2 regions of the Fictibacillus sp. b24 genome follow, and region 2 is predicted to be linked to the other one. Evidence: riboswitches for the same ligand, from Rfam matches in the RefSeq annotation. Region 2 holds a riboswitch; the other holds the start of a gene.
What was found. A riboswitch is a leader RNA that binds a small molecule or an ion and turns the genes downstream of it on or off. The one in region 2 is predicted to bind cyclic di-AMP.

Region 1 (3,214 bases), 2.1 Mb from region 2:
ATATGGATATGAGAAGTTTCCATCTGAACTTTGAAGTGAACGTGTTCCTGCTGAATACGTCTTCTGTTAATGATTTGGTTCGACAGTACGAAGAAGACATGGAAGAATCTACAAAAATTCGCCCGGTTGAATTTTATAAAAGAGGGCTTTGGGAAAGAACGAAAGAGTCGTTTTCTCGTCTGTTCTCAGGCGTTCTATAAAATTTAGATTCGCCGCCTATTAGGATAGATGTTTTCTTAGAGGCAAGAAGGTCGAGGAAGTGAAGATTAGAGGAACGGATCGTATCCTTAATACGTGAGTACCGCAGAAACGAAACTGACGAAGAGATTCGCCGCCTATTAGAAAACATAGCATAGAAAACCCCTTTATAGAATAGGTTGTACGAGACCATTTATAGAGGGGGATTTTTTTATGGATTGGCTCGAGGCCCTAATATTAGGTATTGTCCAAGGCTTAACTGAATTTTTACCTGTGAGCTCGACAGGGCACTTGCTCTTAGGAAGGCAAGTATTTCAGCTGGAGGAAGCGGGACTATTCCTTGATAGTATGCTGCATATTGGTACACTGATTGCCGTTATGACCGTCTATGGAAAAGAGATTTTAGAAGTTATAAGAAGGCCGTTCAGCAAAATCGGAATTCTGCTCATTGCAGGAACGATTCCAACTGCTATAATCGGACTGGCTTTTAAAGGTTTTTTTGAAGAAATCTCTAAAACAGGGATAACCGTCGGATGGGAGTTTTTGCTGACAGGATTATTGTTATGGTGGGCTGATTCTTATAAACGGAACGGGTACAAAGGAATTGGTGACATTACAATACGCGATGCTCTAGTGATCGGAACATTTCAAGGAGCGGCTATTCTTCCGGCAGTTTCCCGGTCTGGTCTCACAATTGCAGCGGCGTTATTTTGTAAAATCGATAAAAAAGCAGCAGCGTACTTTTCATTTTTACTCTCCATCCCATCCATTGCAGGTGGGGTTGTTCTTCAGTCAAAAGATCTTTTCACGGGTGCACAGCCACCGATCTCTTTTTCAGCGCTTGCGATTGGTACGTTAGCATCAGCAATCTTCGGATATATTGCTGTGAAATGGATGATTAAACTTCTGCAAACCGGCACGCTTAAAGGGTTTGCGATCTATGTATGGATCGTTGGAATCGTAGTTTTGGTTCTTCAATTTTCAGGAAAAATGTAAAGTATTTGTTAACACTATAAAAATGGATTGACATTTAAAAGATGGAGGATTACAGTATATGTAATTCAAAATTTAGCAGGCTTTAGATCGCTGAATTTACAGTTGTTTTTATGGTAAAACTACTGTGAAACGGGGGAACCAATTTTTTGGGGTGAATTTTGCTTTACGCAAAAAGGGATACTCCAATCCCTAATCCGACAGCTAACCCCGTAAGCGTCATGTCACTGGAGAGGTCAATTTGGTGAAAAACCGGACCCGCTTTTTTGTGTGGTCTTTTTTTGCGTTTTTTTACTGATTTACAGAACCTCTTAACCAGCAAGGCTAGAGGACAACGAAGGAAAACTTCATGTAGTTAAGGGGAGAATCGTAATGAAAAAAAAACAGTTTGCCGTAATTGGACTTGGTCGCTTTGGGGGCAGCATTTGTAGAGAATTTGCCACTATGGGCTACGATGTCCTAGCAATTGATAATGATATGGAAAAAGTAAATGAATTTGCAACGATCGCAACTCAAGCGGTTCAAGCCAATTCAACAGATGAAAAGGTAATGAAATCTCTAGGCATTCGAAACTTCAACCATGTTATTGTTTCAATCGGAGAAGACATTCAAGCAAGTATTTTGACTACCTTGCTTTTAAAAGAAGCGGGCGTTAACAAAGTTTGGGTAAAAGCCCAGAATGATTATCATCATAAAGTATTGGAAAAGCTAGGTGCAGACCGCATTATCCACCCAGAGCGTGACATGGCACTCAGAGTTGCACAGCTTATTTCTTCAGAAAAAATTATTGATTTCATTGAACTATCACATGAACATAGTATTGTTGAAATTGGCGTAACGGACAAACTTGTGAACAAGACGCTTACAGATCTAGATGTGCGTGCGCGTTATGGATGTAACATTGTTGCCATTAAACGTGGAGATGAAATACATGTTTCTCCTATTGCAGATGTTTCTTTAGAGTATGGAGATATTCTGGTTGTCATTGGGAAAAATGAGGACCTAAATCGTTTCGAGGATGAAGGAGTGTAAGCTTTGGCACTGCATGTGAAAAATCGTAAGCGATTCTTGCACAATCCGATTAAATTGAGTCCTCCTCAATTTTTAGCATTGCTGTTCTTATTTCTTATTTTCGTAGGTACTTGTTTATTGAAGCTGCCCATTGCTCATGAAAAAGCCCTATCATGGATAGATGCCTTCTTTATCGCAACATCTGCTGCAACCGTAACAGGACTTGCTACGGTTGATCCAGGATCTACATTTACCTTGTTTGGTGAAATTGTAATTCTGTTTTTGATTCAAGTTGGAGGACTCGGCGTTATGTCCTTTGCTTCCTTAGTCGTCATTATGATGGGCAGGAAAATATCCATTAAGCAAAGGGTTCTTATGCAAGAGGCATTAAATCAACCGTCGATCGGCGGGGTAATTAGGTTAGTACGAAACTTATTCTTGTTTTCGATCAGTATTCAAATGGTTGCTACTATTGTTCTTTCGGTAAGACTTATACCTGATTTAGGATTTTATAAAGGAATATACTACAGCGTATTTCACGTAATATCAGCGTACAATAACGCAGGATTCTCGCTTTGGTCAGATGGGTTAATGGGATATGTGGGAGATCCGACAATGAACCTCGTTATATCGTTCCTGTTTATTACCGGTGGGATTGGTTTTACTGTGTTGGTTGATATGTGGGTAAGCCGAAGATGGAAAACCCTTTCCCTTCATACGAAAGTCATGCTGATTTCCACAGTAATCATCAATGTGATTTCTATTTTACTTTTTTACTTATTTGAGTTTAATAATCCTAAAACAATCGGAATGCTTTCAGGTATAGAGCAATTTTGGGCTTCTTACTTTCAAGGTGTTTCTCCAAGAACAGCAGGATTTAACTCTATCGATATGACTGCGATAAATCCTGATACATCTTTGTTAATGATTCTTTTAATGTTTGTTGGAGCAGGGAGTACTTCAACAGGTGGAGGAATTAAGCTGACAACATTTGTAGTTATTCTTTTTACTG
Region 2 (3,214 bases):
GGACAGTTTTCACAGATGCCTCCAGGACATTAGGAATGTCTGTTACTAGGACCTTTTTTAAAGTGGATATAAAAATGATAAAAGGTGCGATTGCTGGCGGTTTTATTCTAGTTTTCGTTGATATTTTGAAAGAATTGCCCTTAACGCTCATACTGCAGCCATTTAACTTCTACACGCTAGCTACGAAAACTTTCCAATATGCGAGTGATGAACGAATTCATGAAGCCTCTGTTTCGTCTATGGTGATTATTTGTATAAGTGCACTGTCGATATTCTTTTTACACAAAGTTTTAGAAAAGGAGCCAAAATAATGTTTGTTCAAATCAAAGATTTAGCGTTCAATTATAAAAATTCCCGTAAGCCTCTATTTGAAAACCTTTCTTTAGGGTTTAAACAAGGTGAAGTTACTGTAATATTAGGCCAGAGCGGTAGCGGGAAAAGCACATTGCTTCGTTTAATTGCAGGCTTAGAAATGCCTACAAAGGGATCGATTTTAATTGATCGTGCCGTTATGAACGATTCATTTCGATTTGTACAGCCTGAAAAGCGCGGGGTAGGACTTGTTTTTCAAGATTATGCCCTTTTTCCGCATATGACGGTTGAGAAGAACATTAAGTTTGGCCTTCATAAAATGAGTCGTAAACAGAAGCAATACCGCATGGAGGAGCTTCTGACTATGGTAGGAATGGAAGAGTATGCTTCTCGTTATCCTTACGAATTAAGTGGGGGTCAGCAGCAGCGAGTAGCTTTAGCGAGAGCATTGGCACCAAATCCATCGTTAATTATGTTTGATGAACCTTTTAGTAACTTAGATACTAAACTTCAAGAACAGATTCGTGATGATTTGAAAGAAATCTTAAAACGTACTGGGATTACTTCTATTTTTGTTACACATGACGAAGAAGATGCGCGTGCGATTGGGGACAGGATTGTACTTATGCAGGACGGTAAGATCCAGGAAGCAGGTAGACCAGAGGCAGTATTTAAACAGAATAGAGAAAAGCTTTCGTTAGCTTATGTATAAATAAAAAAACCGGGGCTATCCCGGTTTTTTGCTACTTCTACAAGATTGTTTAAACGGAAAACAACTACTTCCAAGACAACAAAGCTTACAAAAGGAGCCTATTTTTTAAATTGAGCGTCCAATTTCCCGTTCATGTCGATTAAGAATCCGATTTCTCGGCCTAATAGTTCTCCAAGTTCTTTTGCTTTCTTTTCACTCTCGTTCTTTATCTGTTCAATCGTTAGCTCGCCTTTTAATTTTGAAGCACCAACGATAATGCTTAAGTCACCTTTTTCATAAAATACAATTTTCATTTACAATACCTCCCTGAAAAATAAAACCTTCTACATATTTCGCTGTTATCCTCATACTTATGGGGTAGCAGTGAGAATATGGAAAAACATTCATGATGAAACTATTAATTGGAATAAATAAGTATATCGTGTTTTCTTGACAAGTTTTTATGTATGTTGATAAAATTAGAGCATATTCATATGATTCGCTGAATTCTTCACTTCTATTCTAAGAACTGAAGAGAAGAAGCGGGGGAACCACAAAATTGGCAATATGCCTCGGGATGAATTTGTTTAAATACGAAAGGGATAACTCTCAATTCCCTAATCCGACAGCTAACCTCGTAAGCGTTTTTGGAGAGAGAGCTTTAATACATGGGCTAAGTCTATGTGTTGCGGTGTATCCCACGGAAAATCCTCTCTATTTTCGTGGGTTTTTATATGCAGCAAACAAAAATTTAGGCATGTATTAGGACACACTCCTCATACTATAGTAACAATAGTAAGAATTTTCAAACAAAAGGGGGATGCGTTTATGAAATTGTCAACGAAAATTTTGATCGCGCTGGCATTAGGGGTTGTAGCAGGCCTTATTCTTAATTTAACCTTGCCAGATGCGTTCGCAACACTGGATAAATACGTATTAAAGCCAGTGGGAACATTGTTCTTAAACCTTATTAAAATGCTTGTTGTACCGATTGTTTTCTTTTCAATCGTTTTAGGAACTGCAGGATTGGGTGATCCAAAAAAACTAGGACGTATCGGTGCAAAAACAATTGGTTTCTTCTTAGCTACTACAACAATCGCCATCATTATTGCTATGAGTTTAGCACTTATTTTTAAACCAGGCGTAGGTGACTTTAAAACTGAAGGAGCTAAATTTGAAGCACAAGAAGCTCCAGCTGTTACAGATACGTTATTAGGAATTATTCCTACCAATCCTGTTCAGGCTATGGCTGACGGAAACATGCTTCAAATCATCGCTTTCTCAGTATTTGTTGGTTTCGCGTTAACGATGCTTGGAAGCAAAACAAAAGGAATTATGGATTTAATTGAACAAGGTAACGATATCATGATGTACCTTGTAAATGTAGTAATGAAGTTTGCTCCATACGGGGCTTTTGCTCTAATCGCTTCGGCAATCGGAAGCCAAGGTATGGATGCAATTAAAGCGATGGGACTCTATATGACAATCGTAATTGCCGCATTAGCAATACATTCAATCGTCACATACGGTGGCTCTGTTGCATTGTTAGGTAAAATGAACCCTGTTACGTTCTTTAAAGGCTTTGCGCCTGCAATGTCAGTAGCATTCAGTACATCAAGTTCAAATGCTACACTTCCGATCTCCATGAAAACAGCCCAAGAAAACCTTGGTGTCCGCAAATCTGTAAGTGGATTTGTACAGCCGTTAGGCGCTACGATTAACATGGATGGAACAGCGATTATGCAAGGGGTAGCGACGATCTTTATCGCACAAGTATATGATGTAAACTTAAGTATTGGTGCGATGCTTACTGTTATCCTTACAGCTGTTCTTGCTAGTATTGGTACAGCAGGGGTACCTGGAGTAGGACTCATCATGCTAGCGATGGTACTAAACTCAGTTGGATTACCAGTTGAAGGTATCGCTCTGATCCTTGGTGTTGACCGACTTCTTGATATGTTAAGAACGGCTGTTAACATCACGGGAGATGCTGCTTGTGCAGTTATCGTCGACAAGGGTGAAGACAAACATCTTGGTGCTCGTGATCAAGAAGTTAGCGCATCATAATGGATTAATTAAGCTGCAGAGATTTTTCTCTGCAGCTTTTTTATATGCCGATTTCCCTAGTTTAGTAATTATGAGTAAATAAATGTAAGCAAGGATAAAAAAACATGTTAAAATGGATAGATACATAATGAAATTTCGGAGTGA

Region 1: linked by a shared signal. The riboswitch ahead of QUF49_RS16790 (potassium channel family protein) and the one ahead of QUF49_RS05575 (dicarboxylate/amino acid:cation symporter) in region 2 are both predicted to bind cyclic di-AMP.

Annotation. Positions count from the first base shown of each region.
Region 1 covers NZ_JAUCES010000005.1:3,215,691-3,218,904, reverse strand. Annotated here, with positions in the region: gene cls (cardiolipin synthase) at 1-200, shown strand, start outside; gene QUF49_RS16795 (undecaprenyl-diphosphate phosphatase) at 412-1,194, shown strand; cyclic di-AMP (ydaO/yuaA leader) riboswitch at 1,273-1,426, shown strand; gene QUF49_RS16790 (potassium channel family protein) at 1,564-2,223, shown strand; gene QUF49_RS16785 (TrkH family potassium uptake protein) at 2,227-3,214, shown strand, end outside.
Region 2 covers NZ_JAUCES010000005.1:1,105,256-1,108,469, forward strand. Annotated here, with positions in the region: gene QUF49_RS05560 (ABC transporter permease) at 1-311, shown strand, start outside; gene QUF49_RS05565 (ABC transporter ATP-binding protein) at 311-1,024, shown strand; gene QUF49_RS05570 (hypothetical protein) at 1,123-1,317, opposite strand; cyclic di-AMP (ydaO/yuaA leader) riboswitch at 1,494-1,662, shown strand; gene QUF49_RS05575 (dicarboxylate/amino acid:cation symporter) at 1,832-3,070, shown strand.